DNA from 4 places in the Streptomyces sp. NPDC031274 genome. Region 2 is predicted to be linked to each of the others. Evidence: riboswitches for the same ligand, from Rfam matches in the RefSeq annotation. Region 2 holds a riboswitch; each other region holds the start of a gene.
The links. Region 2 has a riboswitch for cobalamin ahead of ACZ5CR_RS01420 (CbtB domain-containing protein). Riboswitches for the same ligand answer to the same signal wherever they lie in the genome.
Positions count from the first base shown of each region.

Region 1: it holds a riboswitch for cobalamin, as region 2 does, so the genes downstream of both, cobN (cobaltochelatase subunit CobN) here and ACZ5CR_RS01420 (CbtB domain-containing protein) in region 2, are expected to answer to the same signal.
Region 3: it holds a riboswitch for cobalamin, as region 2 does, so the genes downstream of both, ACZ5CR_RS39110 (energy-coupling factor ABC transporter permease) here and ACZ5CR_RS01420 (CbtB domain-containing protein) in region 2, are expected to answer to the same signal.
Region 4: it holds a riboswitch for cobalamin, as region 2 does, so the genes downstream of both, ACZ5CR_RS12745 (ribonucleoside-diphosphate reductase subunit alpha) here and ACZ5CR_RS01420 (CbtB domain-containing protein) in region 2, are expected to answer to the same signal.

Region 1 is NZ_JBVIHP010000035.1:33-6,958, forward strand. Features, by position in the region: gene cobN (cobaltochelatase subunit CobN) at 110-3,706, opposite strand; cobalamin riboswitch at 3,776-3,907, opposite strand; gene ACZ5CR_RS38480 (precorrin-3B synthase) at 3,976-5,301, shown strand; gene ACZ5CR_RS38485 (precorrin-8X methylmutase) at 5,365-5,991, shown strand; gene ACZ5CR_RS38490 (precorrin-2 C(20)-methyltransferase) at 5,988-6,926, shown strand, end outside.
Region 2 is NZ_JBVIHP010000001.1:302,983-309,908, forward strand. Features, by position in the region: gene ACZ5CR_RS01400 (hypothetical protein) at 1-451, shown strand, start outside; gene ACZ5CR_RS01405 (hypothetical protein) at 780-1,028, shown strand; gene ACZ5CR_RS01410 (hypothetical protein) at 1,166-1,297, opposite strand; gene ACZ5CR_RS01415 (alpha/beta fold hydrolase) at 1,500-2,369, opposite strand; cobalamin riboswitch at 2,480-2,618, shown strand; gene ACZ5CR_RS01420 (CbtB domain-containing protein) at 2,675-2,896, shown strand; gene ACZ5CR_RS01425 (CbtA family protein) at 2,916-3,674, shown strand; gene ACZ5CR_RS01430 (histidine phosphatase family protein) at 3,924-4,514, opposite strand; gene ACZ5CR_RS01435 (sulfite oxidase) at 4,658-5,758, opposite strand; gene ACZ5CR_RS01440 (MFS transporter) at 6,064-6,926, opposite strand, start outside.
Region 3 is NZ_JBVIHP010000036.1:31,726-38,651, reverse strand. Features, by position in the region: gene ACZ5CR_RS39130 (MDR family MFS transporter) at 1-946, shown strand, start outside; gene ACZ5CR_RS39125 (energy-coupling factor ABC transporter ATP-binding protein) at 935-1,858, opposite strand; gene cbiQ (cobalt ECF transporter T component CbiQ) at 1,855-2,604, opposite strand; gene ACZ5CR_RS39115 (energy-coupling factor ABC transporter substrate-binding protein) at 2,611-2,985, opposite strand; gene ACZ5CR_RS39110 (energy-coupling factor ABC transporter permease) at 2,985-3,710, opposite strand; cobalamin riboswitch at 3,741-3,938, opposite strand; partial or broken gene ACZ5CR_RS39105 (enoyl-CoA hydratase-related protein) at 4,018-4,347, opposite strand; partial or broken gene ACZ5CR_RS39100 (3-hydroxyisobutyrate dehydrogenase) at 4,349-4,438, opposite strand; cobalamin riboswitch at 4,530-4,747, shown strand; gene metE (5-methyltetrahydropteroyltriglutamate--homocysteine S-methyltransferase) at 4,919-6,926, shown strand, end outside.
Region 4 is NZ_JBVIHP010000006.1:210,219-217,144, forward strand. Features, by position in the region: gene mctP (monocarboxylate uptake permease MctP) at 1-1,386, shown strand, start outside; cobalamin riboswitch at 1,519-1,642, shown strand; gene ACZ5CR_RS12745 (ribonucleoside-diphosphate reductase subunit alpha) at 1,778-4,228, shown strand; gene ACZ5CR_RS12750 (ribonucleotide-diphosphate reductase subunit beta) at 4,228-5,250, shown strand; gene ACZ5CR_RS12755 (helix-turn-helix domain-containing protein) at 5,488-6,492, shown strand; gene ACZ5CR_RS12760 (bifunctional albaflavenone monooxygenase/terpene synthase) at 6,446-6,926, opposite strand, start outside.

The DNA of each region.
Region 1 (6,926 bases), on a different contig from region 2:
CCGGAAAAAGAGGGCGGTCGGGGAGAAAAGGGAGGGGGGGGGGAGGGGGTGGCCCCGTCCGGGGGCGGGGGGGGGCCCCTCCCCTCGTTCACGGGCCGGAGGCCGGTGCTCAGTCCTCGCCCTCCAGATCGCCTTCCGTCTCCAGGTACGCCTGGCGCAGGGCCTCGATCACGGCCGGGTCGGGCTTGGCCCACATGCCGCGCGACTCCGCCTCCAGGAGGCGCTCGGCGATGCCGTGCAGGGCCCAGGGGTTGGCCTGTTGGAGGAATTCACGGTTGGTCGGGTCCAGGACGTACGTCTCGGTGAGCTTGTCGTACATCCAGTCGGCGACCACGCCCGTCGTCGCGTCGTACCCGAAGAGGTAGTCGACCGTCGCGGCCAGCTCGAAGGCACCCTTGTAGCCGTGGCGGCGCATCGCCTCGATCCACTTGGGGTTGACCACGCGGGCCCGGAAGACGCGGGAGGTCTCCTCGACCAGGGTGCGGGTGCGGACCGTCTCGGGCCGGGTCGAGTCGCCGATGTACGCCTCCGGGGCGCTGCCCTTCAGCGCGCGGACCGTGGCCACCATGCCGCCGTGGTACTGGAAGTAGTCGTCCGAGTCGGCGATGTCGTGTTCGCGGGTGTCGGTGTTCTTCGCCGCGACCTCGATGCGCTTGTACGCCGTCTCCATCTCCTCCCGCGCCGGACGCCCGTCGAGCTCACGGCCGTAGGCATAGCCGCCCCACACCGTGTAGACCTCGGCGAGGTCGGCGTCGGTGCGCCAGTCGCGGGAGTCGATGAGCTGGAGCAGGCCCGCGCCGTAGGTGCCGGGGCGGGAGCCGAAGATGCGGGTGGTGGCGCGGCGCTCGTCGCCGTGGGCCGCCAGGTCGGCCTGCGCGTGGGCGCGGACGAAGTTCGCCTCGTCGGGCTCCTCCAGCGAGGCGGCAAGGCGGACCGCGTCGTCCAGGAGGCCGATGGTGTGCGGGAAGGCGTCGCGGAAGAAGCCGCTGATGCGCAGGGTGACGTCGATGCGCGGGCGGCCGAGCTCGTCCGCGGGGATCGCCTCAAGGCCCGTGACACGGCGCGACGCGTCGTCCCAGACCGGGCGGATGCCCAGGAGGGCGAGCGCTTCGGCGATGTCGTCACCGGCGGTGCGCATGGCACTCGTACCCCACAGGGACAGGCCGACCGAGGTCGGCCAGTCGCCGTTGTCGGTGCGGTAGCGCTCCAGGAGCGAGTCGGCCAGGGCCTGGCCGGTCTCCCAGGCCAGGCGCGACGGCACCGCCTTGGGGTCGACGGAGTAGAAGTTGCGGCCGGTCGGCAGGACGTTGACCAGGCCGCGCAGCGGGGAGCCCGAGGGCCCCGCCGGGACGAAGCCGCCCTCCAACGCGTGGACGGCGTGGTCCAGTTCGTCGGTCGTGGCAGCCAGGCGCGGTACGACCTCGCTCGCGGCGAAGTCGAGGATGTCGGCGACGGACCGCGGGTGGCCCGCCGCGACCGAGGCCACGGCGTCCGGGGCCCAGTCCGCATCCTCCATCGCCTGGACCAGCGCACGTGCCTGCTCCTCGACCTCGTCGGCGCTGGTGCGGGTGGCCGCCGACTCGTCGAGGCCCAACGCCTCGCGCAGGCCGGGCAAGGACGCCGTACCGCCCCAGATCTGGCGGGCGCGCAGGATCGCGAGGACCAGGTTGACGCGGTCGGCACCGGCCGGGGCGCCGCCCAGGACATGGAGGCCGTCGCGGATCTGGGCGTCCTTGATCTCGCAGAGCCAGCCGTCGAGATGCATGATGAACTCGTCGAAGCCCTCGTCCTCAGGGCGGTCCTTCAGCCCCAGGTCGTGGTCGAGCTTGGCGGCCTGGATCAGGGTCCAGATCTGGGCGCGGATCGCGGGCAGCTTCGCCGGGTCCATCGCGGCGATCTGGGCGTGCTCGTCCAGGAGTTGTTCGAGACGGGCGATGTCGCCGTAGCTGTCGGCGCGGGCCATCGGCGGTACGAGGTGGTCCACGAGGGTGGCGTGGACCCGCCGCTTGGCCTGCGTGCCCTCTCCCGGGTCGTTGACCAGGAACGGATAGATCAGGGGCAGATCGCCGAGTGCCGCGTCGGGGCCGCAGGCGGCGGACAGGCCCGCGTTCTTGCCGGGCAGCCATTCGAGGTTGCCGTGCTTGCCGAGGTGGATCATCGCGTCGGCGCCGAAGCCGTTGTCGTCGGCGGAGGCGGCGATCCAGCGGTAGGCGGCCAAGTAGTGGTGCGAGGGCGGCAGATCGGGGTCGTGGTAGATCGCGATCGGGTTCTCGCCGAAGCCGCGCGGCGGCTGGATGAGGATGAGCAGGTTGCCGCGGCGCAGAGCGGCGAGGACGATGTCGCCCTCCGGGTTCTGGGACCGGTCCACGAACATCTCGCCGGGGGCGGGGCCCCAGTGCTGCTCCACGGACTCGCGGAGCTCGGCGGGGAGGGTGGCGAACCAGCGGCGGTAGTCGGCCGCCGGGATGCGGACGGGGTTGCGGGCCAGCTGCTCATCGGTGAGCCACTCCTGGTCGTGGCCGCCTGCCTCGATCAGCGCGTAGATCAGCTCGTCACCATCGCCGGAGACAAGCCCCGGCACCTCGTCCGTACCGAAGTCGTATCCCTCGGCCTGGAGTCGGCGCAGCAGCGAGACGGCGCTCGCGGGGGTGTCGAGGCCGACCGCGTTGCCGATCCGGGAGTGCTTGGTCGGGTACGCGGACAGGACGAGCGCGATGCGCTTGTCGGCGGCCGGGATGTGGCGAAGGCGCGCGTGCCGTACGGCGACGCCGGCCACGCGGGCCGCGCGCTCGGCGTCGGCGACGTACGCGGGAAGTCCGTCCTCGTCGATCTCCTTGAACGAGAACGGCACCGTGATCAGTCGGCCGTCGAACTCGGGGACCGCGATCTGGCTCGCGGCGTCCAGCGGGGAGACGCCCTCGTCGTTGTCCTCCCAGTCGCTGCGTGAGCTGGTGAGGCAGAGCGCCTGGAGGATGGGGACGTCGAGGCCGCTGAGGGCGCCCGCGTCCCAGGACTCGTCGTCGCCGCCCGCCGAGGCCTCGGCGGGCCGTGTGCCACCTGCCGCGAGGACCGTGGTCACGATCGCGTCGGCGGCGCGCAGTTCATCGATGAGTTCGGGTTCGGGGGTACGCAGCGAGGCGACGTACAGCGGCAGCGGGCGGGCTCCGGCGTCCTCGACGGCGCGGCACAGGGCCTCGATGAAGGCGGTGTTGCCGCTCATGTGGTGGGCGCGGTAGTAGAGCACCGCGACGGTCGGTCCCTCGACCTGACGGGCGGTGCGCTCCAGCGGGCCCCACGAGGGTGCGGGGGCGGGCGGTTCGAAGCCGTGGCCCGTCAGCAGGACGGTGTCGGAGAGGAACCGGGCCAGCTGCTCCAGGTTGCCGGGGCCGCCGTGGGCCAGGTAGGCGTGGGCCTCGGCGGCAAGGCCGATGGGGACGGTCGATGCGGCCATCAGCTGGGCGTCGGGGGCCTGTTCGCCGGTGAGGACGACCACGGGGCGTCCGGTGGCGATGACTTGGTCGAGGCCCTCCTGCCAGGCGCGCACTCCGCCGAGCAGGCGTACGACGACCAGGTCGGCGCCGTCCAGGAGCTGCGGAAGGTCCTCGAGCGGGAGCCGGGAGGGGTTCGCGTAGCGGTAGGCGATCGGTCCGCCTGCGGCGCGGGCGCTGAGCAGGTCGGTGTCGGACGTCGACAGGAGCAGGATCATGCGGCGTCGGGCCTTCCTCGGGGTGTCCACGCCCCGGGTGGTGTCGATGGCGTCTCCCCTGCTCGAGCGGACGAGAGCTCGGGGAAGGGAGTTCCTGACTCACCCGGCACCAGGACCGGGCTCACAGTGGCGGGACCGCGCCGGATTCACACCGGGCTTCCTCCCCTTGTCGCCGTCTGTGGCGACGACGGGCCGGTTGGCCCGTCGCTAGGAATACTAAGGGCCTGGCAACTACCGGGGGGCAGGCGGACCTGCTGCGATAGGTCGGTATGCTCGCCGCCATGCCCCCATCGGTCCCCTCGCCAGTGCTCCCGGGAGACGAGTCTGCCCGCAGCCGCGGTGACTCCTGCCCCGGGACGCTTCGGCTGCACCGGGCGGACGACGGGGCGCTGGCCCGTGTCCGCGTTCCGGGCGGGCTGCTGAGCGTGGGGCAGGCGGACGTGCTGCGGGATCTGGCCGAGCGCCTTGGAGACGGCGAGTTGCATCTCACATCGCGCGGCAATGTGCAGCTGCGCGGTCTGCGCGCGGACCGCGGGAGCGAACTGGCCCATCTCCTGGGCGAATCGGGCCTTTTGCCCTCCGAACGCCATGAGCGGGCGCGCAACGTGGTGGCTTCACCGCTTTCGGGGCTAGACGGCCGGGGAGAGCGGGACATCCGCCCGTGGCTGTCCGCTCTGGACGAACTGCTGTGCACCAGCGACAAGGCCGCCGCCCTGTCCGGCCGGTTCTTGTTCGCGCTCGACGACGGCCGGGGCGACGTGGGTGCGCTGGGCGGTGACGTGACCCTGACGGCGCGCGGCGACGAAGACGCACTGCTGCGGATCGGCCCGGCGCGGGACGCCGTCCTGATACCTGCCGCGCGGGCACCGCGGGCCGCCCTCATGGCGGCCGAGACCTTCCTGGAGCAGGCACCCGACGCGGGCGCCTGGCGGGTGACGGATCTGCCCGGCGGCACCGGCCCCCTCCTCGACGCGGTCGTACGCCGGTCGCGGCAGGCCGGGTTCAGCCCCGCCCTCACCACCGCCCCGCTCCCCCAGGGTCCGGGCGGCCCCGCCCTCGGTGTCGTGCCCGGCCCCCGCAGCGAACGCGACAAGCACGACACGGCGGCGCTGTCCCTCGGCCTCCCCCTGGGGCGCGTCAGCGCACTCCAGTGGCAGACACTGACGGACACCGCCCGCCACCGCGGCAGCGGCGAGCTGCGGCTGACCCCCTGGCGCGGGGTCGTCCTGCCGGGAGTCGAGCGGCGAGCGGCCGTGCGACTCCTGGAGGATCTGCGGGCCGCCGGCCTCATCGTCGGATCCGACTCGCCCTGGACCGGGGTGGGGGCCTGTATCGGTCGGCCCGGCTGCGCCAAGTCCCTGGACGACGTACGCGCGGCGGCGACGGCGGCCCTGGGGCCTGTGGGGGCGCTGCCCGTGTACTGGTCCGGCTGCGCACGCCGGTGCGGTCATCCCCACGGGGAGTGGGTCGATGTCGTCGCCACTCCTGACGGCCATGAGATCTCCCGCGTACACGGCGCGGATCGCGATGCTCCGGTGACCGTCCCCGGCAGCTCCGGCGGGCTCGCCGCCGCCGTGGCCGCGGCCCGCGGCTGACACGACATGAACGACCCAGCGACACCTGACTGTTCCATGCCCTATCAAGAGAGCGAACGCACTGTGCATCAGTACGAGAAGGACGGACCGGCGATCTACCGCCAGTCCTTCGCCACGATCCGCGCGGAAGCGGATCTGGCGGGCCTGCCCGCCGACGTGAGCCAGGTCGCGGTCCGCATGATCCACGCCTGCGGCATGGTCGACCTCGTACGCGACCTCGCTTTCACCCCGGACGTGGTGGCCCGCGCCCGCGAGGCCCTGCGGGCCGGCGCCCCCATCCTGTGTGACGTGGCCATGGTCGCGAGCGGCGTCACCCGCAAGCGGCTGCCCGCGGACAACGACGTGGTGTGCACCCTGTCCGACCCGGCGGTGCCCGCACTGGCCGCCGAGCTCGGCACCACCCGCAGCGCCGCCGCCCTCGAACTGTGGCGCGATCGGATGGAGGGCGCGGTCATAGCCGTCGGCAACGCGCCCACCGCCCTGTTCCGCCTGCTCGAAATGATCGAGGAGGGCGCACCGCGTCCCGCCGCCGTCATCGGTGTGCCCGTCGGCTTCGTCGGCGCCATGGAGTCCAAGGACGCCCTGGCCGCGCACCCGTCAGGCCTTGAACACATGATCGTGCGGGGCCGCAGGGGCGGCAGCGCCATCGCGGCCGCCGCACTCAACGCGATCGCCAGCGAGGAAGAATGAGCGTGAGCGAGCACAAGACAGGCCGCCTGTACGGTGTCGGGCTCGGCCCCGGCGATCCGGCCCTCATGACCCTGCGCGCGGTGGAAGTCATCGCCGAGGCCGATGTCGTCGCCTATCACAGCGCCCGGCACGGACGGTCGATCGCGCGGTCCATCGCGGCCAAGCATCTGCGCGCCGACCACATCGAGGAAGCACTGGTCTACCCCGTCACGACGGAGACGACCGACCACCCCGGTGGCTACCGGGGTGCGATGGAGGACTTCTACACCGAGGCGGCGGCCCGCCTCGCGGTGCATCTCGACGCGGGACGCACGGTCGCCGTCCTCGCGGAGGGCGACCCGCTCTTCTACGGCTCGTACATGCACATGCACAAGCGGCTCGCCGACCGCTATCCCACCGAGGTGATCCCCGGAGTCACCTCCGTCAGCGCCGCCGCCGCCCGGCTCGGCACTCCGCTCGCCGAGGGCGAGGAGGTGCTCACCATCCTGCCCGGCACCCTGCCGGAGGAGGAGCTGACCGCCCGTCTCGCCGCCACCGACGCGGCGGTGGTGATGAAGCTTGGCCGTACGTTCCCCGCGGTACGCCGCGCCTTCGAGGCCTCCGGGCGGCTGCCCGAGGCCCACTACGTCGAGCGCGCCACGATGGCAGGCGAGCGCACCGACGAGCTGGCCGCGGTCGACGCCGACACGGTGCCGTACTTCGCGGTCGCGGTCCTGCCCAGCAGGATCGACGCACCCCGGCCCGAGCGCGCCCCGGAAACCGGCGAGGTGGCCGTCGTCGGTACGGGTCCCGCCGGGCCGCTGTGGCTCACGCCCGAGACCCGTGGCGTGCTGGCCGCCGCCGACGACCTGGTCGGCTACACCACCTACCTGGACCGGGTGCCGGTCCGCCCGGGGCAGGTGCGGCACGGCTCGGACAACAAGGTCGAGTCGGAA
Region 2 (6,926 bases):
TCTGTCCCTGCACATCGGCGAGGCCGCCGCCACAGGTGTGGATCGCGACATGGGCCGGGACGCGGGCCCGGACGCGGACCGGGATTCTGATCGGAACGCGCTCGCCCTGCGGCTGCTCCTGCTCGGCCACCCGCACCACGAACCCGTCGACGTCACGGGGCAAGCCGTCGCCGCCGCCGCTGAGAAGCTGGCCAACTGGCGCAAAACGGTGGCCGCTTGGGCCGACGAACCATCCAAGGCGATGCCCGCCGACATCGTGCGACGGGCCAGTGCCGCCCTGGAGGAGGGGCTCGACACCCCGGCCGTGCTGCGGCTCCTCGACGATCTGGAGGCGGCCGTCGACGTGCCGGGCGGCGCCAAGTTCGAGACGTTCGCGTACCTCGACCGCGTACTCGGTCTCGAAGTCGTCCGCGATATCGGCCGCTCGCATTCCGCCGACGTGTACCGGTGAGACGAGGCGGTGGCCGCCCCGAACCGAGCTTCTCGCGCAGGCGCCTGATGTGGACGGTGAGCGTGCCCGAGCGGGGGCAGTACGCTCCGGCGCGTCTGAGGCCGGCGCCCCGGTAAGGCCGTACCACTCGGCGGAGCGTCTCATTCCCGCATTCCAGGCGGATTCCGTCCGCCCTGGTCAGAGCCTGTCCTTGTGTTCCCGCGTTCCAACATCGCCGTTTGCTGTGGCGGTTGGGACGGTTCACTCCGCAAGGTCGGAGTGTCCAGGCCCGGCCACCGGTTCGGGTCGCGGACGGCTCAGTACGTGAAAGCCAAGCAAGGAGATGTCTATGAAGTCATGGCGCACTCGGATCGGTGTCGGCCTCGCCGTCGGCGCGGCGGCGGTCACCATCCCGCTGACCAGCACCACCGCCTTCGCCGCCGATCCCCCTGGTGCCGGCTGGGTCCCTGTCGGCGCTGAGGCCTATCCCTCGAAGGCGGCGTGTGAGGCGTCGGAGCTTCCGATGGCTCACGATGCCGGGTACAACGAGGTGTGGTGCGATGACAGCAAGACCATCATGCCCATCTTCTACCGCTGACGTCACTGACCGGTCTCCGCTCGGCGGGGACTCGTCCCGCTGACGTCGCTGCGAGCAAGTCCGCTGCCCCTGGCGTGTCGCGCCAGGGGCAGCACCCTTGTACCCATGTCATGCAGGATCACGACCCCCCGCGGCGCTCACCACGTGCAGTCGGCGTGGAGGTCGTGGATGCTGTCGGCGAGGAAGGCCCCGTCCTCATCGGGGTGCTCGGCCACGACCAGGCCGGTGGCGTCAAACTCCAGTTTCACCGTGCGGGGTTCCTCGTTCATCCGGGCAGACGAGACGCCTCTCACGGCGGATGCTGAGCCTACGGTCACACGTATCGGGACGGAGAAGGCAGCTGCCAACTGCAAGGAGAGCACGCATTCATGCGCACTCCGTATGTCGTCCCGGCATCTCGATTCCGGTGACTGACGTTCTGTGGCAAGGCTTCGCATCGTGCCGGTGCTCGTCGGCGTGTGGGGCGCGGCTCTACGGTCCCACCGCGCCCTGCACGAATCTCCGAAGGTGCGCGCGTGCCCCATCGGGCTGTTCGAGCCAAGGCTCGTGGCCGGCGCTGTCGATCCGCGTCAGGGGAACATTGAGCCGGTGCGCAAGGGACTCGAGTTCCGACAGCGGGCGGGGATCGTCAGCACCGCCGAGGATCTCCACCCGCTCCGGCAGGCACCTGCGCAGCGCGTCAAGGTGCTGGTCGAGTGGGTCCGCACGTGATTCCGCGCCGAGTTCACGGTTCATGACCCAGTTGACGGGACGGCGTTCGCGGGCCTCCTGCGCGGCCCAGTGCCAACGGCGTTCGGGATCGGCGTGGTCGGTGAACCAGGACAACGTGAGCAACTCGACTTCCTGGTCCTCGGAACGGTGCGGCAATTCCTGCAACTCGCGCAGCCGCTCCCCTTGCGGTGCCGACATGCGGCGCTCGCGTTCCGCTTGATACCCCGTACGCCACTCGCCGACGAACGGCCCGCACATCAGCAGCATCGCGGCCACCCGATCCGGGTGGGCCACGCAGAACCGGCCGGTCAGGGTGGCGCCGTACGAGTGTCCGATCAGCACAGCCTCAGGCACGTCCCACACGTCGAGAAGCTCAGCGAGATCGTCCACATGCCGGGCGAGGGTATGGCGGCCCTGCCACCGGGACTCGCCGGTGCCGCGCTGGTCGTAGCGGTACACGGGAGCGATGTCCGCGATCATGGTGGCGACGTCGCCCAGATAGTCCGGCAGGCCAGGGCCGCCGTGCAGCAGGATCACGGGCGGCTTCCGAGTCGTGTCGCCCAGCGCCATCCAGCGTATGTGAGCTTCGTCGGTCATCCGCGCAAGGCCCTGCGTCTCTGTCAGTTTCACCGTGGAGAACCTACCGATGTCCCGGGATCTCGAGCCGGCCCCGATGCACATGGACGGCTGGTGGGGCTCGCGGCTTCTGTCGCGAGGTCACGGAACTGAAGGCGCTCTTGGCCAGGCAGCTTGCGCGCGGTACGGTCTGTTCGATATCGACGACGGCAGGCGGAAGCCGGTGGAACTCCGGCACGGTCGCGCCACTGTGAACGAGGCATTTCCCCGTAGAGCGGGAGATGTCGCGTGAGTCAGACCCGCAGCTGTCGTCCTGTGCACCACCGAGATGGGACGCGAACTCCCGAGGAGGATCTGCCATGGCGCAGACCGTCGCCCAGTCGACAGCCACCACCCCTGCTCTTCCCGCCAAGTTGCCGATCGGCGCGATCGTCCCCTGGGCGGTCTTCTTCGGCATCTTGATGCTCGTCCTGCTGTACTTCGTCGGCGCGGAGCAGGGTGCCACCTCCGTGGTCAACGGCGCGGATGTTCACGAGTGGGTCCACGACGCCCGCCACCTGCTCGGCTTCCCCTGCCACTGACGAGGAAGACCGCGCACCCATGAACTCCGCAACTGTCAGAAGACTGCTTGTGCGGGGCATGCTCGCCGGCTTGGGCGCCGGCGTGCTCGCCCTTCTCGTCGCCTACTTCCTGGGCGAGCCCAGCGTCGACAACGCGATCGGTTTCGAAGAGGCACACGCCCCTGCCCACGAACACGAGGTCGAGCTGGTCAGCCGTAGCCTCCAGTCCACCGGCGGCCTCGCCACAGGTGTCCTGATCTACGGCGTGGCCTTCGGCGGCATCGCCGCCCTCGCCTACTGCTTCGCCCTCGGGCGCGTCGGCCGCTTCACCCCTCGTGCCACGGCCCTCCTGCTCTCCGGCACGGCCCTGCTCGCCGTATACGTCGTGCCGTTCCTGAAGTACCCGGCCAACCCGCCGTCCGTCGGCGACCCCGACACCATCAGCAAGCGCACGATCCTGTACTTCCTGATGATGGTGCTCAGCGTGCTCCTCGCGATCGCCGCCGTGATCCTCGGCAAGCGGCTCGCGCCCAGATGGGGCACCTGGTACGCCACTGTCGCGGCAGGCGCCTTCTTCACCCTGGTGATCGCTCTCGCGTATCAGTTCCTGCCGGTGATCAACGAGGTACCGAAGGACTTCCCCGCCGCTCTGCTGTGGCGGTTCCGCACCTCGGCGCTCGCCATCCAGCTCACTCTGTGGACTGGATTCGGGCTGATCTTCGGGGAGTTGGCGCAGCGTGTGCTGACTCCGCGACCGGAAGCGGCAGTATCGCCGGAGGCGACTTCCGCACCGCACTGAGACATTCACCTTCATGCCGAGCGGGTGTCCGAGACATCTCCGCGGACGCCGCGGGAGAGTTGGACAGCGGATGCCTCGGCTGCGCGCTCGCCGCACTGCTCCAGCGCCATCGAAACGGCCGCGGCGCGGGAGCCTCAGACAACGGGCAGATCTCGTCGTCGCGAGACGGGCAGCAGGCGGCTTGCGACCCCGGTGGCTGACGGCTCGCCTCGCCTCAATCCGGGCCGGGCATCCGCAGATGCCGCGGCATCAGTCTTCGGCGTCGGGCCGCTGCGTGCCGAGCGTCTCTCCGAGCCGCAGATTCCATCGCCCGGAGCGTCCGCTGATGTGGGTAGCCGTCAGTGGAGGCACGTCGAGCCGCCAGAAGGCCGCGGAGGGTGCTCTGAGGACCGTGACCACGACGGCCCGAACGATCTCCGGCTCCACCACGGCGAGGGTTCTGCCCGCGACCTCAGAAGCCGCGTCCAGCCAGGTGGCGACGCGCTCACAGAGGGCCAGTACCGATTCCCCGCCGGGAGGCGCGACGGCCGGGGCCGACAGCCAGCGGCTCACCGCTTCCGGCTCCCAGGTGCTGACTTCTTCGAGTGTTCTGCCCCGCCAGTGCCCCATGTCCAGAGCGCCCAATTCGGCTTGGTCCAGAGCCGCGAGACCGAGGGCCGACGCCGTTTCCCGGCAGCGCACAGTGGGCGAGGCCAACACCCGGTCAGCGGCGGGAAGCGTACCGGCGGCCGCTTTGGCGAGTGCGGTGCCCCGCGTGTCGAGCGGGCTGCCGTCGTCGAACCGGGCCTCCCGCAGGGATCGGCTCGTCGCCGGCGAGATCAAGGTGACGCGACTGGTCACGCCTTCGCTCCTGTTCTTCGTGCCGGGTGAGCGCGCACGACGTTCGCGTGGGATCGCAGCGGCGCACTATACGTGCGTCCGGCGGTGGCGAGTCGATCTGCTCTGTCGCACTGTCACAGGTTCCCCGGCCACCTGGTCGTCGATCAGCAGCACAGGACAGGGACGCGTTGTACGAGGTTGTTTCCGAAGCCTCCTCGGTTCCACGGCTGATCCAGGGGCTGGGTATGGCCGTCGGCGTCGGTTGCCCGGACGGTCAGGGTGTGGCGGCCGGCGGCCGCGGTCCAGTCGGTGTGCCAGGTCTGCCATCCCCAGCGGTGCGGCCCGCGGGGAGCGACCTCGGCGTCGATCCAGGTGCGGCCGTCGTCGGCGCTGACCTCGACCCGTGTCACTGGCCCGTACCCGGACCAGGCGCGTCCCTCCAGCACCACGGGCCCGGGGCGCACGACCCGTACACGTGACATGAAGTCCGGGAAGCCGGGCGGGATCAGCAGGGCGCGCGGGGCGATCAGGGTGACGGGCTCGCCCGGGTCGTCGGGAGACTGCCGGAAGCGGTACGCCACGGCCTGCTGGAAGCCGGTGAACGGGGTGTCGACGAGTTCCACGGCGCGGAGCCATTTGACGTGCGCCATGCCGTACCAGCCGGGTACCACGAGCCGCAGCGGGTAGCCGTGCTGGGGCGGCAGCGGGCCGCCGTTCATCGCGTACGCGAGCAGCACGTCCGCGTCCACGGGGAGTGGCAGGCTGCGCCGGTAGTCCTGCTCGACGCCACGCTCGACCCCGTGGTCGGCGCCCGTGAAGACGGCCTCGACCGCGCTGTCCTGGACCCCCGCCTCCGCGAGCACCGTCCGCAGAGGTACGCCCGTCCAGTCGGCGGTACCCACCGCTTCCACCAGCCAGGGCTGACTGACCGGGCGCGGGCTCAGGCGGGCACGGCCGTTGCCCGCGCACTCCATCGTGACCCGGTGAGTAACGGCCGGCAGCGCCCGCAACTCGTCAAGACCCAGTTCCAGGGGGGTACGGACCTGCCCGCCGATGGACAGCCGCCACGCGCCCGCGTCGACAGCGGGAATGTCGTAGTGGACCAGCACATAGTGGAGACCGAGCGGTGTGACGTCATAGCGCAGGGCCTCAAGCGGCAGCCCGTGATTACGTGCCGCGAGCGCCAGTTCTTCCTCGCCGATGCCCTCACCGGGAGCGGCGACGCGCCCCGGTGTGCTGACATCACCGAGCGATGTCCGCTTCATGCCTCCATGATGAGCCCGCACGGGCCGGACGCGCACGGGCGACCGGCTTCTTTTGGCCTTGAGGACTCATCCCGCTGGTGAGCAAGTTGTTGGTGGGACGGTTGTTGGTGGGGCTTTTGAGACGAACAGCGTCCAGCTGGCGGAGGTCACCTCGCCGTTGAGCAGCTGTGTGCTGCTCAACGACGCGGCGTTCGAGGAGGCGCGTGAGGCCGGAAAGTCCCTGATCCGCAAGGCGCGGATCGAGCGCGTTGGACAGGTGATTCTCGGGGGCGACAGGTTCTGCCCCCGAAGGAGGAGACAGATGCTCAGGGCATTGGGTGGGACAGCTCGATGTCGAGGGCCTCGGTGCCGGGGCCAGTGACGCGCAACGGGGTGGAGAGAGGCGGGTAGCCGCTGGCGATGACGGAGTACTCACCGGTGTCCAGGTCCGTGAAGGCGTACACACCCTCCGCGTCGGTGGTGGCCGTCGCCGCGACGTTGCCGGCCGCGTCGACGAGGGTGACGCGGGCGTCCGGCAGCAGGCGCTGGTCGGCTCCGGAGCGCACCTCGCCCCGGAGCCAGGTGCCGGAGACGAGGGCGATCTCCACCCGGCCGGGTCCGCCGTCGCCGACGATGACGGGGGCGGCGGCCGGCCGGTGTCCCTCCGCGTTCACGGCCACGGTGAACTCACCGGCGGGCAGATCCCCGAAGGCGAACTCTCCGTCCTGTCCGGTCTGTCCGGTGGCGAGCACCTCGCCGCGCACATCGGTCACGATCACCATGGCGGCGCCGACCGGCAGTCCGGCGGCGTCGCGGATGCCCCCGCTCAGGCCTCGGGTGCCGGAGAGCAGGATGTCGTACGCGAGCGGCTCGTCGCCGACGGTGACGGTGGCCGCCTGCGGCTGGTGCCCCTCGGCGGCGGCGATCAGCACGTAAGTGCCGGCGCCCGGTGCGGTGAGCTCGTAGCCGCCGTCGGAACGGGCCACGGTACGGCTCAGTTGGCGTCCCGTCAGGGAGATCAGGGTGACCGTGGAGGAGCGGGCGGCGCCGGTCGAGCTGTGGATGTGTCCGTGGACGACGGGGCCGGTCCGGACGGCCGCTTGCCGGGCCTGGGACGGGGGCGTCTCGTGTGCCGCCGCTGTGGCAGAGGCCGGGGGCGTCGCCTGGGCGGAGGACGGAGTCGGCCCGG
Region 3 (6,926 bases), on a different contig from region 2:
CGGTCACGCGCAGCAGACGTGGTCGGTCATCGGCGCGGTACTCCTGATCGGCTTCGCCGCCGCCCTGTTCTCGCCCGCCGTCGAATCCGAGGTCGCCCGGCAGGCGGTGCTCTGGGAGGAGGCAGGACGCGGCCCGCGTACCCGCGTCCTGGCCCTGCTCACCGTGGCGGGCCAGGCCGGCGCGTTCGTCGGTCCGCTCCTCGGCGCGCTGCTGCTCTCCGTCGACTTCCGCACCGTCTGCCTCGCCGGATCCGGGGTCTTCGTCCTCGTACTTGCCGGGCACCTGTGGCTGTTGCCCCAGCGCATACCCGGGCGGGAGCGGACCCGCGTACAGGGAGGCGTACGCGACATGCTGCGCAACCGCCGCTTCCTGGCGGTGTGCGGTGCGTACGGCGCATATCTCCTGGCGTACAACCAGCTCTATCTCGCACTCCCCCAGGAGGTGGAGCGCACGGCCGGGTCGCAGGCGCCGCTGGCCTGGCTCTTCGCCCTCTCCTCGCTGCTTGTGGTGACCGCGCAGCTGCCGGTCACCCACTGGGCGGCGGACCGGCTCGATCTGCGGCGCTCCATGGCGGCCGGGCTCGTGCTCATCTCCGTCGGGTTCGCCGTCGTGGCCCTCGCGCGCCCGGCCGCCCGGACCGGTGTCGCCGGGCTGCTGCCCGCCGCCGCCTTCGTCGTCCTCCTCACCCTCGGCCAGATGCTGGTCGCACCGGCCGCCCGCGCCTGGGTCCCCGACCTGACTCCCGACGGCAGGATCGGCCTCTACACGGGGGCCCTGTCCTCGGTCTCCGGCCTGATCGTCCTCGCGGGCAGCGCCGCGACCGGCTCGCTCCTCGACGCCGGTCTTCCGTCCTGGGCGCCTTGGCTCGCGCTCGCCGCGATCCCGCTCCTGGCCGTGGCACTCCTGCCCGGTCGCAGCCGCGCCCCGGTCCCGTCAACCGGCTGACGCACCGGGCATCGCCGGGGCCATGAGGGCGGCCAGCTCCTCCGGTGTGCGCGGCCCGTCGCCGTCCCCGTCCAGCAGGCCCTTCGTCCGCAGCAGCTCCGAGACGGCGATCCCCCACGGCAGGCGAAGTCCCGCCCGCGCCAGGAGATCCCGTCGGGCGAGCATCTCCGCGACCGGCCCGGTGCGCACTCCCGAGGGGGTGAGCAGCGCCGCGTCGTCGGCCCAGCGGAGGGCCAGATCCACATCGTGGGTGGCCATGACCACGGTCGTCCCCGCGTCCCGCAGTCCTTGCAGGGTGGCCAGGAGCCGCTCCTGGCCGTCCGGGTCGAGTCCGGCGGTCGGCTCGTCGAGGATCAGTACGCGGGGGCGCATCGCCACGGCACCCGCGATGGCCGTCCGCTTGCGCTGGCCGTAGGAGAGCAGATGGGTGGGGCGGTCCGCCAGCGCGCCGATGTCGAGCGCGGCGAGCGCCTCGGCGACCCGCGCCCGGACCTCGGCGTCGGGCAGCCCGAGGTTCAGCGGCCCGAAGGACACGTCCTGCTCCACCGAGGCGGCGAACAGCTGGTCGTCCGGGTCCTGGACGACCAGCTGGACAGTGGTGCGCAGCCGGGTCAGACCCTTGCGGTCGTACGTCACAGGGACGCCCACGACGCTCAACCCGCCCCGGTCGGGGCGCAGTCCGCCGCTCAGCAGCCGCATGAGAGTGGTCTTGCCGCTGCCGTTGCGCCCGAGCAGCGCGAGAGCGCGTCCCTCGGTGACATCGAAGTCGAGGCCGCTGAGCACGGTCGGCCCCTCCTCGTACGCGTAGGAAGCAGCGCGCAGAGCGACCAAGGCCGCGCCCGGCTCTCGCTCGCGAGGAGCACTCGGCTCGCTCGGACAGCTCGGGGCGCTCGGCTCGCTCGGGTCGCTCATGGAAGGAGCCTTTCCAGTACGAGGGTGAGGACCGCGAGGCCCGTGAGGAGTACCGCGCTGGCGGCCACGAAACCGCGGGAGATCCGGGCTTCGGGCACAAGGACGCGCAGGGTTCCGTCGTAGCCGCGTCCGGCGAGCCCGGCCTGCAACCGGGTCGCCCGGTCGAAGGCCCGCACGAACGCGGTGGCCGCCAGGGAGCCGAGGGAGCGCCAGGTGGCGGCCCGGGTGGTGTGGCCGAGCCGAGCGGCCTGCGCCTGCCGGATCCGGCTCATGGAGTCCAGGAGCAGGAAGCTCATCCGGTACATGACCAGGGCCACGTCCACGACCGGCGCCGGAACGCCCGCCTTCACCAGGCGGGGCAGCAGATCCGACATCGGTGTGGTGAAGGCGAACAGCAGGACGCCGAGCGAGGCCGCCGACGTGCGCAGGAGCAGACCGCCCGCTCGCGCGGGACCGCCGTCGGCGAGCGTGACGAACCCTCCGGTTCCGCCGAGTTGGACAATCAGGGTCAGGGCTCCGGTGACGCAGAAGCCGAGCGGTACGCGGTAGGCCCGCCACAGTTTGCGCGGCGGCACACCGGCAGGCCCGAGCAGCACGGCGAGCGCCGCGATCAGCACCAGGGCGGCACCGGGCCAGGGCGGCAGCGAGACGGCCAGGACAGTGAGGCCTAGCCCGAGAACAGCCTTGTCCACGGGGTGACGGCGGCGCCAGCGACTGCTGTGCGCCGCCGCGTCGATGGGCAGCACGCGGGCTCAGACCTGCTCGGTCTCGGGCCGGGCGCCCTCCACGTCGGTGGACCTCTCCGCCGATACTTCCTGCTCCCGTGCGATGTCGGCGCCCTGGCGGCGCCCCTTGCGCAGACCGAAGTAGTACGCGAGGACGCCCGCCCCGAGTGCCGCCTGCAGGGCGAAGAGCGCCGACTCGATCTCCCCGGAAGGGGGTTCGTACAGCGGCGAGAACCACGGCTCGTAGTCCGGCTTGATCTCGGTGATCGCGGTCTCGGCCTGGGCGTCCGCCCCTGCGAACGGTTCCTTTTCGTCGTCGCCGAGGCCCAGCGCCACCGGCAGCACCGCGAGCGCGGCGACGATGACGAGGAGCAGAATGTTGATCTTCGCGTTCCGGCTCATCAGGCGCTGGCCCCCGTCTCCGTCGTCTCCGTCTTCTTCGCCGCGGTCGCCGCCGACTGCTTGCCCTGCAGCAGTACGCCGAGCCGCGTGAGTTCACCCTTGCTGGACTGTACGAGCAGCCGCATCACCAGGACGGTGAGGAGTCCCTCGCTGACCGCCAGGGGGATCTGCGTGACGGCGAAGATGCCGCCGAACTTGCCCAGGGCGCCGAGGAATCCGCTGCTCGGGTCGGGGAACGCCAGGGCCAGCTGGACGCTGGTGACGCAGTACGTGGAGAGGTCGGCGACGAACGCGCCGAAGAACACGGCGACCATGAGCGGCACGTCGTACCGCTTCAGGAGCCGGTAGACCGCGTATCCGGCCCATGGCCCGACGATCGCCATGGAGAACACGTTGGCGCCGAGCGTGGTGAGCCCGCCGTGGGCGAGCAGCAGGGCCTGGAAGAGCAGCGTGATCGTGCCGAGCACGGCCATGATCGGCGGCCGGAACAGGATCGCGCCGAGCCCGGTGCCCGTCGGGTGCGAGCAACTGCCCGTGACGGAAGGGATTTTCAGTGCGGAAAGGACAAAGGTGAAGGCTCCGGAGGCGCCCAGGAGCAGGGTGCTCTCGGGGTGCTCCTTGACTTCACGGGTCAGGGAGCGGACTCCGTGGACGACGAACGGCGCGGACGCTACGCCCCAGGCGATCGCGTGCGCCGGCGGGAGGAAACCCTCGGCTATGTGCATGGCTAAGCAGACCCTCTCCAGCACCTCGTGGATGGACAACGCGCCTTGGCCGGTCTCCTGGCTGACGGGTCATACCGACCGGACTCCGCCTTCCCGGATGCGTTCGCACCCAGTGGCTGCCGCGAGGGCTGGAGCCGGACTTCCCGATCACAGTGGCGAGGGCCGCACCGGCATCACACCGGATTTCCCGTTCACCAAGGCGTGGTGACCATAGTGCGCGACCGAGTTTCCTGACAACTTGCGGGACGGCCGCGGCTGTGGCACGCGCCAACGCACACGACCAGGGGCGTACGCCCCTGGTCAGGCCTCAGGTCTCAGACCTCAGGCCGCAGGAATGCGTGAAGCCGGGCGGTCGCTTGTCGACGAAGGCGGCCATGCCCTCCTTCTGGTCCGCGGTCGCGAACACGGCGTGGAAGAGGCGGCGTTCGAAGCACACGCCCTCCGCGAGGGTCGTCTCGAAGGCCCGGGACACGGGTTCCTTCGCCATCATCGCGACGGGCAGGGACATCCCTGCGACGGCCTCGGCGACGGCGAGGGCCTCACCGACGAGTTCACCGGCGGGCACCACGCGCGAGACGAGCCCGGCCCGCTCCGCTTCCCCTGCGTCCATGGTGCGACCGGTCAGGCACATCTCCATTCTTCGCCGCCTGACCGGCGCCGGGTCCGCCACAGTGCACCGTCTTCCTGCCCATGACCGTCAGGAGCGGGCCCGCCTCGATCCGTTCCGCGCCCCTTCGCGCGACCCCCACTCCGTGGATCCGTGTCTCACCTCACGGTCCGGAATGTGATCAGCACTGCCCAAGAAGCCGACCACCCCTTAGCCTGACCAGTGCAGCTGGTTCGCCCTGCCCGCCAGGCAGACGCGTCGCAAGAGGGAACCCGGTGGGAATCCGGGACTGCCCCGCAGCGGTGAGTGGGAACGACCGCCGTCATACGCACTGGATCCGAGCGCGGATCCGGGAAGCGACGGCCAGTAGGAACCTGCCTCGGCAGGTGTGCCCGCGAGTCCGAAGACCTGCCCGTTGCCCGTACGTGACCCCTCACGTGCGGACATCCCGGTGACCTCGTGGGCGGGTCGGCGTACAGATCAGGTGGAGTACCGCAGCACCGCGCCGATGGCGCGCGTTCGGTCCGCCCGGTTCGTCACCCCTTCGCGTCCGTGTCCCGTCTCCGGGATCTCAAGGAGTCATCTCGCGAAGGAGATTTCCGTGACACCGAAGTCCGCAGCCGCGGCAGCACGGTCCACCGTGTACGGCTACCCCCGCCAGGGCCCCGACCGGGAACTGAAGAAGGCCGTCGAGGGCTACTGGAAGGGCCGCGTCACCGCTGACGCCCTCCGGGAGACCGCGGCGCAGCTGCGCCGGTCCACCTGGCAGCATCTGGCCGCCGCCGGCATCCATGAGGTGCCGACCGGTGACTTCTCGTACTACGACCACGTCCTCGACACCAGCGTCATGGTCGGCGCCGTCCCCCAGCGACACCGTGAGGCTGTCGACACCGACAGGCTCGACGGCTATTTCGCGATGGCCCGCGGCAACCAGGACGTGGCGCCGCTCGAGATGACCAAGTGGTTCGACACCAACTACCACTACCTCGTGCCGGAGCTCGGCCCCGACACCGTCTTCACCGCCGACTCCGCCAAGCAGGTCACCGAGCTGGGGGAAGCCCTCGCGCTCGGCCTCGCGGCCCGTCCCGTCCTCGTCGGCCCGGTCACCTATCTGCTGCTCGCCAAGCCCGCGCCCGGCGTCGCGGCCGACTTCGAGCCGCTCACTCTCCTCGACCGACTGCTGCCCGTGTACGCCGAGGTCATCGCCGACCTGCGCGCGGCGGGCGCGGAGTGGGTGCAACTCGACGAGCCCGCCCTGGTCCAGGACCGCACCCCGGCCGAGCTCAATGCCGCCGCCCGCGCCTATCGCGACCTCGGCGCCCTCACCGACCGCCCGAAGCTGCTTGTCGCCTCGTACTTCGGCCGACTCGGCGAGGCGCTGCCCGTGCTCGCCAAGGCGCCGGTCGAGGGCATCGCCCTCGACTTCACCGAGGCCGCGGCCAGCCAGCTCGAGGATCTCGCCGCCGTCGGCGGTCTTCCCGGCAAGCGTCTGGTCGCGGGCGTCGTCAACGGCCGCAACATCTGGATCAACGACCTGGAGAAGTCTCTCTCCACGCTGGGCACGCTCCTGGGTCTCGCCGACCGGGTCGACGTCTCGGCGTCCTGCTCCCTCCTCCACGTACCGCTGGACTCCACCGCCGAACGGGACATCGACCCGCAGATCGCCCGCTGGCTGGCCTTCGCGCACCAGAAGACAGCCGAGATCGCCACCCTGGCCCGCGGCCTGGCCCAGGGTACGGGCGCCATCACAGCCGAACTGTCCGCCAACCGCGCCGACTTGGCGTCCCGCTCTGGCTCGGCGCTCACCCACGATCCGGCCGTACGCTCCCGCGTCGCCGCCGTCACCGGCGCCGATGCCCGCCGCGCCCACGCCTACCCGGAGCGTGCGGCGGCCCAGCGGACCCGCCTCGGCCTCCCCCAACTGCCCACGACCACCATCGGCTCCTTCCCCCAGACCACCGAACTGCGAACCACCCGGGCCGACTTGCGTGCCGGACGCATCGACACGGCCGGTTACGAGGAACGCATCAAGAACGAGATCCGCGAGGTGCTCGCCTTCCAGGAGAAGGCAGGTATCGACGTCCTGGTGCACGGCGAGCCGGAGCGCAACGACATGGTGCAGTACTTCGCCGAGCAGCTCACCGGCTACCTCGCCACGCAGCACGGCTGGGTCCAGTCGTACGGCACCCGCTATGTGCGACCGCCGGTCCTGGCGGGCGACATCTCGCGGCCCGAGCCGATGACGGTGCGCTGGACCTCCTACGCCAACTCCCTCACCGACCGCCCCGTCAAGGGCATGCTCACCGGCCCGGTCACCATGCTCGCCTGGTCCTTCGTCCGCGACGACCAGCCGCTCGGCGACACGGCGCGCCAGGTCGCCCTCGCTCTGCGCGACGAGGTCGACGACCTTGAGACGGCAGGCACTTCGGTGATCCAGGTCGATGAGCCCGCACTGCGCGAGACGCTGCCGCTGCGGGCCGCCGACCGTGCCGCCTACCTGGACTGGGCCACCGAGTCGTTCCGCCTCACCACCAGCGGCGTACGCCCGGACACTCAGATCCACACGCACATGTGCTACGCCGAGTTCGGCGACATCGTCCAGGCCATCG
Region 4 (6,926 bases), on a different contig from region 2:
TTCGCCGTGCCGTACACGATCCTCGTCTACCCGCTGATCTTCACCTTCCTGCCGCGCCTGTGGTCCGTCTCGCACAAGCACGGATACGTGACCACCTCCGACTTCGTGCGCGGACGCTTCGGCTCCAAGGGGCTCTCCCTTGCCGTCGCGGTCACCGGCATCCTCGCCACGATGCCGTACATCGCGCTCCAGCTCGTCGGCATCCAGGCCGTGCTCGACGTGATGGGCGTCGGCGGCGGTCCGGACACGAACTGGTTCATCAAGGACCTGCCGCTCCTGATCGCGTTCGCGGTGCTCGCCGCGTACACGTACTCGTCGGGTCTGCGCGCCCCCGCGCTGATCGCGTTCGTGAAGGACGGCCTGATCTATCTCGTCATCGCCGTCGCGATCATCTACATCCCGATCAAGCTCGGCGGCTTCGACAGCATCTTCCAGGCGGCGAACGAGAAATTCTCGGCGGCGAACGAGGCGGCGGGCAAGCCCGTTGCGGGTCTCGCGCCGGGCCACACCGGGCAGTGGACGTACGCCACGCTCGCGCTCGGCTCCGCGCTCGCGCTGTTCATGTACCCGCACTCGATCACGGCGACCCTCTCCTCCAAGAGCCGCAACGTGATCCGCCGCAACACCACGATCCTGCCGCTCTACTCCCTGATGCTCGGCCTGCTCGCGCTGCTCGGCTTCATGGCGATCGCGGCCGGGGTCAAGGTGGAGAACGGGCAGCTGGCGATTCCGCAGCTGTTCGAGAACATGTTCCCCGACTGGTTCACGGGCGTGGCCTTCGCCGCCATCGGCATCGGCGCCCTCGTGCCCGCCGCCATCATGTCGATCGCGGCAGCGAATCTCTTCACCAGGAACATCTACAAGGACTTCCTCAAGCCGGACGCGACACCCGAGCAGGAGACCAAGGTCTCCAAGCTGGTCTCGCTCCTGGTGAAGGTCGGCGCGCTCGCCTTCGTCCTCACCATGGACAAGACGGTCGCGATCAACTTCCAGCTCCTGGGCGGCATCTGGATCCTGCAGACCATGCCCGCGCTGGTCGGCGGCCTGTTCACGCGGTGGTTCCACCGCTGGGCGCTGCTCGCGGGCTGGGCGGTCGGCATGGTCTACGGGACGGTCGCCGCCTACGGTGTCGCCTCGCCGACGCAGAAGCACTTCGGCGGCTCGTCCGACGAGATCCCCGGAATCGGCGAGATCGGCTACATCGGCCTCACGGCGTTCGTCCTGAACCTGGTGGTCACCGTGGTCATGACGTTCGTCCTGCGCGCCGCCAAGGCACCTGACGGCATCGACGAGACCTCTCCCGGCGACTACACGGCGGACGCGGGCGACCCCGGCGTCGTGGAGGAGCTTCCGCCGGCCACGGTGGGGGCGCCGGGCGGGCACTGAGTCCCCCGCGTACACCGATCACCGTCTGACACGGGCCGCCGGTTCTCCGGCGGCCCGTTGGCGTTCCCGTGTCCTCACAAGGCCACACCGACACAAGATATGGGGCTGCCGCCCAGAGCCAGCACAAGATGTATGCTCGTGCTCGCTGTCGCCGCAGGGGAATCCGGTGCAAGTCCGGAACTGTCCCGCAACGGTGTATGAGTACGCATTTGTCGTGCCCACGAGTCCGAAGACCTGTCGACAGCGCACCCGTTCCGTCCGGTCCGGGTGCCGACGACGTCCGGGCCTCGTGGAATGGGCTGGTGGACGCGGAGCGCAGCCCTGCCCTGGGCGCCCCCGTGTGTCACTCACCCCTCCCCAAGGCCCAGAGCCGAGCGAGGGAGTGCTCCACGTGACCATCGCGCCAGCCGAACCTGCGTCAGCGCAGACCACCGACGGGCAGCAGACCACCGTTGGTCAGCAGACCGGCGACGGCCCGGGAACCGCGCTGCTGCGCACCCTGACCGACCTCACCGCCGACCTCCCCGACGCCGACCCCGGCCGGGTCGCCGCCGCCGCGCTGCGCGGCCGTTCGGCCAAGGCGGATCTGGCGGAGCTGCGGGAGCTCGCGACCGAGGCGGCCGCCGGGCTCATCTCCGAGGACCCGACGTACTCGCAGCTCGCGGCCAGGCTCCTCAGCCTCAGCATCCGGGACGAGGCCGCGTCGCAGGGCGTGCGCTCCTTCTCCGACTCGGTCGCCGTGGGGCACCGCGAGGGCCTGATCGCGGACCGCACCGCCGCGTTCGTCGTCGACCACGCGGACCGTCTGGACGGTCTCGTGGAGGACGCCCTTCAGGACGGCGCCGACTTCCGCTTCGGCTACTTCGGCCTGCGCACCCTGCACAGCCGCTATCTCCTTCGCCACCCGATCACCCGGCACGTCATCGAGACCCCGCAGCACTTCATGCTGCGCGTCGCGAGCGGTCTCGCCGAGACTGCATCTGATTCAACGACGGTCAGCGCGCGCTCGGTGGACGAGGTCGCATCCCTGTACCGCCTGATGAGCCGCCTGGACTACCTGCCGTCATCGCCGACGCTCTTCAACTCCGGCACCCGCCACCCGCAGATGTCCTCCTGCTACCTCCTCGACTCGCCCCTGGACGAGCTGGACTCCATCTACGACCGCTACCACCAGGTCGCGCGCCTCTCCAAGCACGCGGGCGGCATCGGCCTCTCGTACTCCCGCATCCGTGCCCGCGGTTCGCTGATCCGCGGCACGAACGGGCACTCCAACGGCATCGTGCCGTTCCTCAAGACCCTGGACGCCTCCGTCGCCGCCGTGAACCAGGGCGGCCGACGCAAGGGCGCCGCCGCGGTCTACCTGGAGACCTGGCACTCCGACATCGAGGAGTTCCTGGAGCTGCGCGACAACACGGGTGAGGACCAGCGCCGTACGCACAACCTCAACCTCGCGCACTGGATCCCGGACGAGTTCATGCGCCGGGTCGCAGCCGACCAGGACTGGTCGCTGTTCTCGCCCGCCGACGTGCCCGAGCTGGTCGACCTGTGGGGCGACGAGTTCGACGCCGCCTACCGCAAGGCCGAGGCCGCAGGGCTCGCCCGCAAGACCATCCCCGCCCGCGATCTGTACGGCCGCATGATGCGCACCCTCGCGCAGACCGGCAACGGCTGGATGACCTTCAAGGACGCCGCCAACCGCACCGCCAACCAGACGGCGGAGCCCGGCCACACCGTCCACTCCTCCAACCTCTGCACGGAGATCCTGGAGGTGACGGACGACGGCGAGACGGCCGTCTGCAACCTGGGTTCGGTGAACCTCGGCGCCTTCGTGGACAAGGCCGCCGGTGACATCGACTGGGAGCGGCTCGACGAGACCGTCCGCACCGCCGTCACCTTCCTCGACCGCGTGGTCGACATCAACTTCTACCCGACCGAGCAGGCCGGGCGCTCCAACGCCAGGTGGCGTCCGGTGGGCCTGGGCGCCATGGGGCTGCAGGACGTCTTCTTCCAGCTGAAGCTGCCCTTCGACTCCCCCGCCGCGCGCGCCCTTTCCACGCGCATCGCCGAGCGCATCATGCTCGCCGCGTACGAGGCCTCCGCCGATCTCGCCGAGCGCAACGGCCCTGTGCCCGCCTGGGAGAAGACGCGCACCGCGCGCGGCGTGCTGCACCCCGACCACTACGGCGTCGAGCTGACCTGGCCCGAGCGCTGGGCCGCGCTGCGGGAACGTATCGCCACGACCGGTATGCGCAACTCGCTGCTCCTCGCCATCGCGCCGACCGCCACGATCGCCTCCATCGCGGGCGTCTACGAGTGCATCGAGCCGCAGGTCTCCAACCTCTTCAAGCGCGAGACGCTCTCCGGCGAGTTCCTCCAGGTCAACGCCTACCTGGTGGAGGAGCTGAAACGGCTCGGCGTCTGGGACGCGCAGACCCGCGAGGCGCTGCGCGAGGCCAGTGGCTCCGTGCAGGGCTTCAGCTGGATCCCGGCGGAGGTGCGCGACCTCTACCGCACCGCGTGGGAGATCCCGCAGCGCGGTCTGATCGACATGGCCGCCGCGCGCACGCCGTTCCTCGACCAGGCGCAGTCCCTGAACCTGTTCCTGGAGACGCCGACCATCGGCAAGCTCTCGTCGATGTACGCCTACGCCTGGCAGCAGGGTCTGAAGACGACGTACTACCTGCGTTCGCGCCCGGCGACCCGGATCGCCCGCGCGGCGGCGGGCCGCACCGAGGCCGCCGAGCCCGCTCCCGCCAACGCCCCCGTACCCGCCCAGGTCTCGGCCGAAGAAGCCGTCGCCTGCTCCCTGGAAAACCCCGAGTCCTGCGAGGCCTGCCAGTAATGTCCAGCACCACCAACTCCGAGAAGAACCTCCTCGACCCGGGCTTCGAGCTGACCCTGCGTCCCATGCGCTACCCGGACTTCTACGAGCGCTACCGGGACGCGATCAAGAACACCTGGACCGTCGAGGAGGTCGACCTCCACTCGGACGTCGCCGACCTCGCCAAGCTCTCGCCCGGCGAGCAGCACATGATCGGCCGCCTGGTCGCGTTCTTCGCGACCGGCGACTCGATCGTCTCCAACAACCTCGTGCTCACGCTCTACAAGCACATCAACTCCCCCGAGGCCCGGCTCTACTTGAGCCGCCAGCTCTTCGAGGAGGCCGTGCACGTCCAGTTCTATCTGACGCTGCTCGACACCTATCTGCCCGACCCGGAGGACCGCGCCGCGGCCTTCGACGCGGTCGAGGAGATCCCCTCCATCCGCGAGAAGGCGGAGTTCTGCTTCAAGTGGATGGACTCCGTCGAGAAGATGGACCAGCTGGAGAGCAAGGCCGACCGGCGCCGCTTCCTGCTGAACCTGATCTGCTTCGCGGCGTGCATCGAGGGGCTCTTCTTCTACGGTGCCTTCGCCTACGTCTACTGGTTCCGCTCGCGCGGTCTGCTGCACGGCCTGGCGACCGGCACGAACTGGGTGTTCCGTGACGAGACGATGCACATGAGCTTCGCCTTCGACGTCGTCGACACCGTCCGCAAGGAGGAGCCGGAGCTCTTCGACGACGCGCTCCAGACGCAGGTCACCGACATGCTCAAGGAGGCCGTCGAGGCCGAGCTGCAGTTCGCGCGCGACCTCTGCGGTGAGGGCCTGCCCGGCATGAACACCGACTCGATGCGTGAGTACCTTCAGTGCGTCGCCGACCAGCGGCTCCAGCGGCTCGGGTTCGCGCCGGTCTACGGCTCCTCAAACCCGTTCTCGTTCATGGAGCTCCAGGGAGTCCAGGAGCTGACCAACTTCTTCGAGCGGCGCCCGTCGGCCTACCAGGTCGCGGTCGAGGGTTCGGTCTCCTTCGACGACGAGTTCTAGCCCCACCGAGCTGCGGGAGACGGCGGACGCCGCCTCCCGCAGCTCGCGGTCGATCCGGCGGTCGTGGACGTACCCGACGAGCGAGGGTACGGCCAGGAGGAGGAAGACGGTCAGGACGGTCGCGTAATCGAGGATTGCGTTCATGTCCTTACTGTCCTGCGGTCCCGGCGGAAGCGTCAGTGGCAGGACTGCCACACACCATCGACTTACTGCCAGCCCTGCGGCACACTGGCAGACATGCTGAGGAACGTGGCCGTCGTGCTGCTCGACGGTGTGAATCCCTTCGAACTCGGCGTCGTCTGCGAGGTGTTCGGCCTCGACCGGAGCGACGCGGGTCTTCCGGTGTACGACTTCGCGGTGGTCGCCGCGGAGGACGGACCCCTGAGCAATCACGCGGGGTTCACGATCACCACTCCGTACGGCCTCGACCGGCTCGAAGAGGCCGACCTCATCGCCGTGCCCGCGGGCCAGGAGTTCGTGGACCGCGCCTACCCCGAGGATCTGCTCGCCGCCCTGCGCCGCGCGGTGGACCGCGGGGCCCGCGTCCTCTCCGTCTGCTCCGGCGTCTTCGTGCTCGGCGCCGCGGGGCTGCTCGACGGCCGCCGTTGCGCCGTGCACTGGCGGCACTCCGCAGAGCTCGCGGTGCGTCATCCGCGGGCCCGGGTGGAGCCCGACGTCCTGTACGTGGACGAGGGCCCGGTCATCACATCGGCCGGCACCGCCGCCGGGATCGACGCCTGCCTGCACATCGTGCGCCAGGAGCACGGCATCGAGGTCGGCAACGCCATCGCACGGCGCATGGTCGTACCGCCCCATCGCGACGGCGGCCAGGCCCAGTTCGTGGAGCGCCCGCTGCCGCGCACGTCGTGCGACACCGTGGGCGGGGTGCTCACCTGGATGGAGCGCCATCTGGACAGGGACATCACCGTCGAGCTGCTCGCCGAGCGCGCGCACATGTCACCGCGCACCTTCGCCCGCCGCTTCCAGCAGGAGACCGGCACCACGCCCTACCGCTGGCTCCTGCGCCAACGGGTTCTTCTGGCACAGGAGTTGCTGGAGGGATCGGACGAGACGGTGGACGCCATCGCCGGGCGTGCCGGGTTCGGCAACGCCGCGGCGATGCGCCACCAGTTCCTTCGGGCGCTCGGCACCACACCGAACGCCTACCGCCGCACCTTCCGCGGACCGGTGGCCATCAGCGCCTCTCGGCTTTCAGAACCAGCCTCTTCGGTTGCAGGGTGATGCCGATCTTCGTGTCGGCGTCGGTCTCCGCGATCGGCGCCAGGTGCCACTTCGGAGCCACCGTGGCCAGAATGATGGCGAGTTCGGCCAGGCTGAAGTGGTCACCCGGGCACTTGCGGTTGCCCGTACCGAACGGCATCATCGCGAACTCCGGCACATCTGAAGCACGTTCCGGATTCCAGCGGTCCGGGTCGAAGCGGAGATGCTGCTCGAAGGAACGCGGATCGCGTTGCATCGCATACACGCTGTAGACGATGTCCGCATCGGCCGGAATGCGGTAGCCGCCCAGAGTGGTCTCTCCCACCGACCGGCGCGTGAATATCCAGGCAGCGGGTTGTATGCGCATCGCCTCGGTGACGACATTCCGGGTGTGCGGAAGGTCCTTGAGGTCGGCGAATGTGATCTCCCGGTCCGGTGCGACGGCATTTACCTCT